One region of the Terribacillus aidingensis genome, then DNA from elsewhere that is predicted to be linked to it. Evidence: predicted binding sites of a transcription regulator. Region 1 holds the regulator's gene; the other holds the start of a gene.
What was found. Region 1 encodes Rex, which represses fermentation and respiration genes when NADH is low (regulators of the CRP and FNR family bind a similar motif). Its sites were predicted from a motif close to TTGTGAAATATTTCACAA; they were not measured.
Positions count from the first base shown of each region.

Region 1 (5,781 bases):
CTTCCTATTCAGCCTTTGATGCCACAGTGATTCTATATGGGGAAGAAGACGATTATGAAATCGGCATTTGGCAGGGAGGCAGTACGGTCAGTTTTGTGTATGATGGCACTATAATCGATAGTGTGTTTGAACCTTTTCCATTGTAATACAAAAAAAGCCGTCCTTTTTATATAGGCGGCTTTTCTTGCGGTATTGACAACTTCATGTTCGCTGCAGAAACGATTTTCTAATCTATAACCTGCATTCGTTCATTAAACTTCGTTGGATAAGACAAGAAGCCTAGCAGGGTACTTGTCACAATGGCTGTTGTAAGCAGCAGGAAGAGAATCAGGAGCTGGAACATAACTGCCTGGAGCGGATCTGCTCCGGCAATGATTTGACCGCTCATCATACCTGGCAGCTGAACTAGCCCAATCGTTTTTTGGCTTTCTATCGTGGGAATAGTACTTGCCTTAATGGATGCCAGCAGGGAGCGTTGAATTGCTTGCTTCGGTGTGCCGCCCAATGAAAGGATAAGCTCTGTTTCCTCTCTTCTGGACGCCACTTCTGAAGTGAAGCGATTCAAAAACAAAATACCTAGCACCATAGAATTCCCTATAACCATTCCGCTTAATGGGATGATATATTGTGCAGTTGGAGGAGTAATCTGAAGTCCTAAAAGAATCCCTTGTGTCAGTACTTCGATTACAATGAATGTAAGCACCAGTTTCCATGTAATGCCTCTGATAGATGCTCCTTTTTTTCTTGCATTTTGTACTGCTGCACCGATCATGAGCGCCACCATCAGGAAAATATAAAGGATATTACCGGAATCGAAGATAAACTGCAGCACATAGCCAACTGCAAACAGCTGGATAATGGAACGGACTGTTGCAATGACCGTATCTTTTTCGAGTCCCAGTTGTAATGTCTTAGATAAGAAAAGTGGAATAAGGACAAATAACAGAGTGAGTAACAAAGCAAGTGCATTCATTTTTCCTCCTCCATGACAAAGTGCTTAACGGCATCATTCTCTGGATGGTCAAGTATGGCAATCGGTCCTGCTTCGGCAATCGTGCCATTTATCATGACCCAGACTTCATCTGCAACCGTTTTTGCTTGTTCCAAGTTATGCGTGATCCAGATGATCGTCGTTCCATTCTCTCTATTGACCCGCTTCATCAGATTCTCAATATCCTGCCTAGAAACTCGATCCAAGGAAGAGGTGATTTCATCCAGCAGTAAAATCCCCGGCTCATTCAGCAGTGTTCTAGCAATAGAGACCTTCTGCTTCTGCCCGCCTGATAAATCCCTGCTATTCTGATTCAAGATATCAGGTTCCAAGCCTACCAACTGTATCATCCGCTCTGCCTCATCATCAGACAGCTCCTTTTCAGAGAGCTGTAATGGCAATGCCAGATTATCACGAACGCTTCCTTCAAGCATGATTGCTTGTTGGAGAACAATACCGACATGACGACGTAAGCTCACAGGATCAAACGTTACGATTTCCTTCCCATCAATCAGGATATTTCCGCCTGAGGGTGACAGTAATCCATTGCATAATCGAAAAAGTGTCGTTTTCCCTGCGCCTGATGGGCCGATTATTGCTGTAATCTTCCCCTTTGTGAACGCACCTGTAATATCATGGATGATATGGTTTTTCTCCGTTTCATACGTCACATTCTCTAATGTGATGGCTTCTTGATGCTCCATGCTTACACTTCCCTTCAGCTTACATTTCTTGTGTCTCTGCCTGATCTTGATTTAGCCGTGAATAATACGATAAAAACATGAATTGATTCCAGTTTGACTTTCTAAAGAAAAAGCACCTCTGTATGAGAGGTGCTTGAATTAATAATGCTTCAAAAAATAAACTAATGACTGCAATTCAATAGCCAAATCGATATGGTGAACACGAATATTGCTCGGTACCGCAATACGCGCTGGCGTAAAGTTCAGGATTCCAGCAATACCGCATTCGACAAGACGATCGGTGATTGCTTGTGCAGCATGCGCTGGCACCGTCAGGATCGCTGCACTAACATTGCTGATATATTGTTCCAGATCGTCGATATGGTATACAGGGACACCACCGATATTATGATCAACTTTTCCTGGATCCGTATCGAAAGCCATTTCTATTTTTGTATTGTTATTCTTCGTAAAGTTATAATTCAGGAAAGCTGTTCCAAGATTACCGACCCCGATGAGCGCCACTCTTGTGATCTCATCTTGATCTAGTGTTTTCCGGAAGAAGTTCAGCAAGTACTCTACATTATAACCATAGCCTTTTTTACCAAGTGCTCCGAAATAGGAAAAGTCCCGGCGGATTGTAGCTGAGTCTACTTTAACCGATTCACTGAGTTCTTTTGAAGAGACTCTTGTCTTCCCCTGCAGATGCAGACTGTTCAGAAATCGATAATAAAGCGGCAACCGCTTTGCCGTAGCTTTTGGTATTTTATTTTGGTCCATATACATGCTCATTTATCCTCCTAAAGCCTGCAGCTTCCAGAAGGGAACTTCGTGCAGCCATGCAGCTGATCAAAAAGGCCTATCGGACTAGAACGCTTTCGTTCTGTTACCTTCTGTCGTATATGATCAGCACCTATTCCTAAAGAATGGAATAATGGATGCAGACAGGTTCCTTTCTCGCATCTGTAAGGAGTTGCAGATGCTGCCTGCGGCTTCGTCCTTGAATTGTTACATATGATACTTTCACAAAGTACGATTATAGTTAACAACTTATTCTAACAGATTTGAGAAGGAAAGTCTTGTACAGATTCACAAAGACGTACCTTGTCTCCATTTTAACAAATTCATTTCTGATGTCCATCAGCATGAATGCGAAAAGCGCTGGAATTCGGTGCTTGCTACTGTTTTGTCACATAGGATACACTGATAGTATGAGGTGAACAGAATGATTTTATTGCAAGCTAACAATATAACGAAACTATTTGGCGCAGACGTCATTTTATCTAATATAAAACTGGAAGTGCAAACACAGGACCGATTAGCCATTGTCGGACGAAACGGTGCAGGAAAATCGACCTTGCTGAAGATCCTTGCAGGGGAATTAAGCTATGACGAAGGAAATGTATTCTTAGCAAAGGATGCCACTCTTGGGTATTTGGAGCAGCATACCGGCTTGGAATCTGAAAAAAGCATCCTGGAAGAAATGAAAACTGTTTTCGCAGATCTTATACAGCAAGAGGAAGAGCTGCGCCGTCTGGAAGAAAGGATGGGAGATCCTGAACTTATTTCAGACGATACTGCCTACCAGCAGCTTCTAACCAATTATGATACAAAACAGCAGGCCTTCCGCTTGAACGGAGGCTATCAATATGAAGCAGATATCCGTTCTGTACTGAACGGTTTGAGATTCGGAGATAAGGACTTGTCCACACCGATAGGTTCATTAAGCGGCGGTCAAAAGACGCGACTTGCATTAGGTAAGCTTCTCCTCCAGAAACCAGACGTGTTAATACTGGATGAGCCGACTAACCACTTGGACATTTCTACCTTGGACTGGCTGGAAGGATATTTGAGCAGCTACCAGGGTGCTGTCGTAGTTGTATCGCACGACCGTTACTTTCTCGACAAAACCGTCAATACCGTCATTGAGATAGCTCATAATCACTCTGTTCGTTATAAAGGAAATTACAGTAATTATCTTGAACAGAAAGCTGCCAATTTCGAGCGGGAGCTGAAGCAATACGAGAAGCAGCAGTCCGAAATTAAAAAGATGGAAGAATTCGTCCAAAAGAACATCGCACGTGCCACAACGACAAAGCGCGCGCAAAGCAGACGCAAACAGCTGGAAAAGATGGAGAGAATCGATCGGCCGCTTCATGATGCATCTTCTGCGAAACTCACATTTGATATTGATCGGCGGAGCGGAAATGATGTATTAAAGGTAAAGGACTTGTCCTATCAGTATCCGGAAAGTACCTCCCCTGTCTTCGAACACGTTACCTTCCATATGAATCGTCAAGACCGCATTGCTCTTACTGGACCGAATGGAACTGGTAAGACGACTTTGCTCAAGACTATCATTGGAAAGCTGCCTGCTAAGTCCGGTCATGTGGAACTTGGGACAGGCGTCAGCATCGGCTATTACGACCAGGAGCAGACAGAATTGCATTCCTCGAAGAGTGTCCTTGCCGAGCTATGGGATGAGTATCCACTTATGGATGAAAAGGATATCCGCACAATTCTTGGCAATTTCCTGTTCACTGGCGATGATGTCCTCAAAGTCGTCAACACGCTAAGCGGTGGTGAAAAAGCACGTCTTGCCCTTGCGAAGCTGATGATGCAGAAATCAAATCTCTTGATCATGGATGAACCGACCAACCACCTTGATTTAGACAGCAAGGAAGTATTGGAAAGTGCATTAGCCGACTATCCGGGTACTATACTCTTTGTCTCACATGACCGATACTTCATGAATAAAGTTTCCACACAAGTACTGGAAATGGCGGACAAGCAGATTATATCCTACTTGGGCAACTATGATTATTTTATCGAAAAGAAACAAGAGAAGCAGGAAATTGCTGCTCTGGAGGCTTCTGCTGCAGAAACGAAACAAACAACTGTTACACAGGAGAGCAAATCCTCTTATCATCAAGATAAGGCAATAAAGCGGGAAATACGGAAACGGGAACGGCGCATTTCGGAGCTGGAAGAGAAGATAGCCGAACTGGAGACTGAGATTGAAAGCAATGAGACTTTGCTCACAGATCCGGACATTTTCCAGGATTATCAGAAGGCCCAGGAAATCACTGAAAAGAATGAGGAACTTCAGGCAACACTTCTGGAAGTGATGGAGGAATGGGAAACACTTAGCGAAGAACAAGAAAGTTATACACAAGACTAAATGCGTTTTCATTGTTGATTTAATGGGATATACACAAGGTTATACACAATATCCACAGAATCCACAGAGGTTTTCCACTGATTTATCCACTTCTTTACCTGGTACTAATAGTGGGTTTTAATAAGTTATACACAATTCAGAATATGTAATGTGAATAAAAAAAGCATCGTTTTCTTCATGAAAACGATGCTTTTTATTATAACGGCATGGATGCCTTGGCATTCATTGATAGATCAGCGAATTTCTCTTGCTGATAAAGAATGGATGCAGCTGCCCCAATCATGGCTGCGTTATCCGTGCATAAAGCAAGCGGCGGGATAAGCAGTTCAGCTTGCTTGTCCGCAAACACTTCTTCCAATGAAGTGCGCAGCCCTCTATTAGCAGCAACACCACCTGCAACAATGACTTGCTTAGCACCAAATGCTTCGGCCGCTCGGATTGTCTTCCCTACAAGCACATCCACTACGCTGGCTTGGAAGCTTGCGGCGACATCTGCTGGCTCCAACGTTTGTCCTTTTTGCTTAGCATTATGCAATGTGTTGATGACCGCAGACTTCAAACCTGAAAAGCTGAAATCATAGCTCTCCGGCTCGAGCCAAGCACGAGGGAAATCGATCGATTGCTCGCCTTCTGCTGCCAGCTTATCAATGCGTGGGCCTCCTGGATAAGGCAGCTGCAATGTCCTGGCTACCTTGTCATAAGCCTCACCAGCTGCATCGTCACGGGTCTCCCCGATTACTTCAAAGCTGCCATGTTCTTTCATAAGAACAAGCTCTGTATGACCGCCAGAAACGACCAATGCCAGCAGCGGGAACTCGAACTCCTGCTCCAAACGGTTGGCATAGATATGTCCTGCTATGTGGTGGACGCCAATCAGCGGTTTGCCGATGGAGAATGCCAGCGCTTTGGCGGCATTCACCCCGACA
Region 1 covers NZ_CP159996.1:452,159-457,939, reverse strand. The annotation lists gene ABXS78_RS02565 (hypothetical protein) at 1-146, shown strand, start outside; gene fetB (iron export ABC transporter permease subunit FetB) at 227-973, opposite strand; gene ABXS78_RS02555 (phosphate ABC transporter ATP-binding protein) at 970-1,695, opposite strand; gene ABXS78_RS02550 (redox-sensing transcriptional repressor Rex) at 1,834-2,460, opposite strand; gene ABXS78_RS02545 (ABC-F family ATP-binding cassette domain-containing protein) at 2,900-4,855, shown strand; gene tsaD (tRNA (adenosine(37)-N6)-threonylcarbamoyltransferase complex transferase subunit TsaD) at 5,052-5,781, opposite strand, start outside.

Region 2 (5,781 bases), 250 kb from region 1:
TCCTTGGCTCACACAAACGTCATCGGAAACACTCTTTTCGGAGCCTTATCTGGTTCTGCTATTGCATCAGCTGCAACGATGGGGAAAATCATGGCACCTATGCAGAAGAAAGAAGGCTATGATCCATCTTATTCTGCAGCAGTCAACGTAGCTTCTGCACCGGCTGGTTTGATCATTCCGCCAAGCGGTACGCCAATTTTATACTCTGTTCTAAGTGGTGGTACGTCGATTGGCGCACTGTTCATTGCGGGTTATTTGCCTGGTATTTTGATGTCTGTTCTGATTATGGTAACGGCTTACATAGTTGCAAAAAGACAGGGATATACGGTATCTGAACCAATCCGCTTCTCTCAGGCTGCCAAAGTTATCCTGGATGCTATCCCGAGTTTGATGCTGATTGTGGTCGTCATCGGAGGAATTTCTTTTGGGGTCTTTACGGCTACAGAGGGAGCGGCTGTAGCAATCCTGTACGCTCTGGTGCTTAGCATGATCTATCGCAGTCTGAAATGGAAGGATATCCCGGTGATTCTTCGTGATACAGTCATGTTCTCCGGCGTCATCCTTCTGTTAATTGGAGCCTCAGGGGCTATGTCTTGGATTCTATCATACTCCAAGCTGCCGCAGATGCTTTCATCTGGGATACTTGATTTCAGTGGTAATGCAGCCGTGCTGATGCTGATTATTGTTCTGATTCTATTGCTTGTCGGCACTTTTATGGATATCGCTCCTGCATTGCTGATTTTCACACCCATCCTGCTGCCTGTTGCTCTGGAATTCGGTGTGGATCCAGTCCATTTTGGGACAATTATGTCGATGGGACTTGCTATCGGTACAATTACACCACCGGTGGGAACGGTACTCTTTATTGGATCCAAGGTTGGCAATGTTACTGTGGAACAAATGACAAAACCATTACTGCTGTTCTACATTCCTGTGTTCGTTGCTTTCCTTGCAGTAGCTTATATTCCGGCACTGAGTCTATGGCTGCCTGAGCTTATGGGTGTACTCAATAAATAAGAAACAGGCCTTCTCGCAGGAAGGCCTGTTTTTTCGCTTAATAGCAGCTAAATGCTGCAACTCGTCTGAGGTCAATGCCAAAGTACTGCCAACGGAACTGCTGCGGACGCCAGCGGAAGCCGGCAATCGAAGTACGGCCGACAAATACTGGGTAGTACCAGAAGCGCTGTCCGTTCTCAAGCTCCAAATAAGTGTAACGGAATAGACAGAAACGGATACCGCCTGGATCTACAGCAAATGCAGAAGGTCCTCCGGCACCTACTGACTGCAGCTGCGGAATTTGAGATGGAGGAGGTCCAGGAGGTCCGAACTGCCCTTGCTGACCGCCTTGCCCTCCAGTTCCTGGAGGACCGAATGGAAAGCCGCCTTGCCCACCGCCGAACCCAGGACCACCGAATCCAGGTCCGCCTGAGCCAGGGCCGCCGGGACCGCCAAAACCAGGGCCGCCTGGAAATTGAATTTGTCGTTGCTGCTCTTTTTTATCATCATTTTCGTAATACATCATCATTCTCCCTTCTTGCTTCTTCTTCATCGTATGTAGGCGCCTGTGCAAGGGTAGCTTGCCTATCCTATTTTTACCGGTTTCTCTTTTACACGGCATGGGTATAGCTTTTAAAACAGGAGAGGAAGACGACTATGGCCGATAAACAAGAAGCTAAACAAAAAGCAAAGGAGACAAAGGAAGAAACAAAGCCATGGATTCGGAGGTTTGGTCGAATCGGTTATATGTCTCAGGGGATAGTCTATGCCCTCATCGGTGTTCTTGCACTCTTAGCCGCGCTTCATGTGGGAGGAGATACGACTGACACAGGTGGTATGCTGCAAAAACTGGCGGGTATGCCCTTTGGAAATGTTTTGTTATGGCTGATCGGAATAGGATTAATCGGGTATGTATGCTGGGATGCGATACTAGCCATCAAGGACCCGAACAAAGAAGGAAACGGAAACCGTACAAAAGGGATCATTATTCGCATAGGCTATGGCGTCAGCACGGTCATATATGCCAGTATTGCATTTAATGCGCTTCGTTTTGCTGCCACGAATCAAGGAAGCGGCGGAGGGAGCGAGCAATCCCTGACAGCAAAGCTTCTTACATATCCCTTCGGACAGTGGCTGGTTGCAGCAGTCGGACTTATTATCATCGGATACGGCATCTATGAATTTTTCAGTGGTGTGTCTGGAAGCTTTATGAATCGATTCAAGACAGCTGAAATGAATAAGCACGAAAAACGTGCTGCCCGCCAAGCAGGCCGCATCGGTTTGATAAGCAGAGGCATTGTTTTCGGCATAGTTGGATTCTTCTTCGTCCTTACAGCTATTCAGTCTGATCCAGATGAAGCGAAAGGACTGGATGGGGCGCTGGCAGAAGTTTCGCAGCAGCCATACGGACGCTGGCTCCTTGCAATTGTATCTGTTGGGTTCATTTTGTTCGGGGTGTATAGTATCATTCGAGGCCGGTATGAGAGCATGAGCTTCGGGAAGAATGCATAATAATTTTAATATTTTTCCGGAACAGGGGAAAGCTACGTTAGCAGAAGAGTGAAAGGGCTTTTATTATGTCTTTTTTTCGAATATATAATAGGAAATGAAAAAAATCATTAACGTGTGTGAAATAACTTTTGACAAGATCTCCAAGTAGGAGTAAAGTTGTAGGTGGATATTTTGAGCAATTTGTGAACGTACAGTTGTGAACAAATTCACAACAAAGTATAATGTTTACGTATAAATATAATGCATTACCATAGCAAAGGAGAATACGTTATGTCAGAAACAAACGAAAGTGTTAGCCAGAGCCAACAGGACCTAGCTGCGCAATTGCTAAAACCTGAAGTGCAAGAATCATTGACTTCTTTGATTGAACAGCTTCCAAAAATCAATGAACTTGTGAACGCTTTGACTGCTTCTTACGACTTCGCACAAGCTGTAGCAACAGATGATGTGTTGAAATCCGATACAGTTAATGCAATTACAGAAGTACTTCATCCAGTGACAGATTCTGTGAAAACAGTTGCCCAAACTGCGATTGAAGCTAAAGACCGTGCAGAAACAAGCAACGAAACAATCGGCCTTTTTGGTCTGCTTCGTCTGATGAAGGATCCACAAGCGCAGAAGATGTTCCGTTTTGTTCAGAGCTATCTTGAAGTAGCGAACGAAAAAGAAAGACAAAAACAAAAATAAGAGCTTATAAGGTAAGGACGGAGGATTAAGTATGGCAAAGAATATCGTTATTTTAGGCGCCGGTTACGGCGGAGTCTTAGCCGCTCAAACCGTACGTAAGTATTACAGCAAAGCGCAAGCAAATGTAACGCTTATCAATAAAACACCTACACACCAAATCATCACTGAGCTTCACCGTCTTGCAGCGGGCAGCATTTCCGAGCAAGCAGTGGCAATGCCAGTTGAGAAGCTTTTGAAAGGTTTGGATGTAGACTTCAAAGTAGCAACAGTAGATAGCTTTAATGTCGACAAGAAGGAAGTAGTTCTTGCTGGCGGAAATACACTTTCTTACGATGCTTTAGTAGTAGGTCTTGGAAGTAAGACTGCTTACTTTGGTATCCCTGGATTGGAAGAAAACAGCCTTGTTTTGAAATCAGCAGATGATGCAAACAAAGTTTACAACCAAATCCAAGATAAAATTAAAGCATATGCAGCATCTAAGAATCCTGCAGACGCGACTATCCTTATCGGTGGCGGTGGTTTGACTGGTGTTGAGCTAGTCGGCGAAATCGCGGACAAGCTAGCTTCTTTCTGCTTGCCTCACGGTGTGGATCCAAAAGAAATCAAGCTTCAGCTTGTTGAAGCTGGTCCGAAGATCCTTCCGATGCTTCCACAGCATCTAATTGACCGTGCGCAATCCAGCTTGGAAAAACGCGGCGTAGAATTCTTGCTTGGCTTGCCTGTAACGAACGTAGTAGGCAATGTCGTAGAATTAAAAGACGGTCAGAAAATCGAAACAAATACATTTGTATGGACAGGCGGCGTACAAGCGCTTCCAATGGTAGCTGAATCTGGATTGGAAACAGATCGCGGTCGTGCGACTGTGAACAATTTCCTTCAGTCTAAGAGCCACCAAGATGTATTCGTTGTCGGTGACAGTGCTGTATACTTCGGTGAAGACGGTCGTCCTTGGCCTCCAACAGCACAGATCGCTTGGCAAATGGGCGAGCTAGTAGGATATAACCTATTCGCTTACCTTGAAGGCAAAACAATGGAAAACTTCAGCCCGATCAACTCCGGTACACTTGCGAGCCTTGGCCGCAGGGACGCTGTAGCATTCATCGGTGCGAACCAAACACCATTGAAAGGTCTTCCTGCTACAATGATGAAAGAAGCAAGTAACATCCGCTACTTGACTCACGTAAAAGGACTATTCAGCCTAGCTTACTAAACATAAACATATCGAAAGCACCTCCCCATCGGAGGTGCTTTTTTGTATGTTACGAAATGTAAGATATCGGTCATTTTTCTTATTTTTCCAGTTATAATGGAAGTCTAGGAGGAGAGACTATGCTAATTTTCATTCGTTTATGGAAGAGCATCACTGGGTTCAATTTTCTGGCAATAGCTTTAGCGTCTGTCCTTGTCGTGCTGATAGGAACCGTCGGTATTCATGTAATCGAAAAAGATAATTTCCCATCTTTGTTCGATGGATTCTGGTGGACGATGACAACTGTAACCACAGTCGGATATGGAGATTTTTATCCAGAGACGGTACGCGGAAGACTGCTTGGAATCTTTTTGTTCTTATTCGGAATCGGCGTAATTGGTGTATTGATCGGAAAGATTGTAGACGGTGCCTCAGCTTATAATCGCATGCAAAGGGAGGGGAAATTGATGATCAAAAGGAAGGGGCATTATATCTATATCGGTTGGTCAAAAAAGGTGAAGAGATCAATTGAGGAAGTGCTGGCAAGTGAAGAAAATGCCTTTATTGTCGTTGTTGATGATAGGAAAGAGCATCCATTCGATCATGAACAAGTTGCTTTTGTACAAGGAGATCCATCTGATGAAACGACTTTGATACAAGCAAATCTCCTGGAAGCAGCACGCGTTGCTGTGTTCTCAGATCCCGAACTGGAATCTACACTATTAGCAGATGCTAAAACACTTCTGATAGCTTCAGCGGTCGAAGGGCTTTCCAAAAAAGAAAATACGAATATACATACTGTTGTAGAAATCAATAATGAAACACATATTCCTAAGTTTGAGCATATATCCATTGACGATTTTATTCTATCCAATGACTCCGTTTCCCTTTTGATGGCCAAAGCTGTGATGGCGCCGGGAACATCCAATCTCTTCCGTCAGCTATTGAGCAAACAGTACGGGACTAATATTTTTGAGATACATCCTGACTCTGTTTGGAAAACATATCAAGATGCGCAGGAAGCGCTGACGAGAGAGGGGATGGTCCTGCTTTGTATCAATCAGGATATGAACTACCTAAATAAAAGAGAAACCTCCCTTCAATCTGAAGACAGGCTGTATATCCTGGCAAGTGATGAAACTTATGAAAAATTCTCACAACGTGTTGTACAGTAGCTCCTTACATGATATTATAGAAAAAATTTACAAGTGATGATGCGAAATAGTACAGCATGGACGCTCCTTTTACAGAGAATCCCTGTAATGCTGAAAAGGGTGAAGGAGTTCAGCTGGAACAAACCGTGGAGCTGTCTGCCGGATGAAGATGATGGCAGACCGGGAAGTGCCCGTTAACGCACAAGGGTCTACGCAGCAATGCGTGTACTTATCTGAGCCTGG
Region 2 covers NZ_CP159996.1:197,414-203,194, forward strand. The annotation lists gene ABXS78_RS01140 (TRAP transporter large permease) at 1-1,017, shown strand, start outside; gene ABXS78_RS01145 (hypothetical protein) at 1,055-1,549, opposite strand; gene ABXS78_RS01150 (DUF1206 domain-containing protein) at 1,654-2,508, shown strand; gene ABXS78_RS01155 (DUF1641 domain-containing protein) at 2,779-3,195, shown strand; gene ABXS78_RS01160 (NAD(P)/FAD-dependent oxidoreductase) at 3,227-4,405, shown strand; gene ABXS78_RS01165 (ion channel) at 4,525-5,559, shown strand; T-box leader at 5,587-5,781, shown strand, end outside.
Region 2: the regulator Rex is predicted to act here: its motif matches at 2,703-2,720, upstream of ABXS78_RS01155 (DUF1641 domain-containing protein).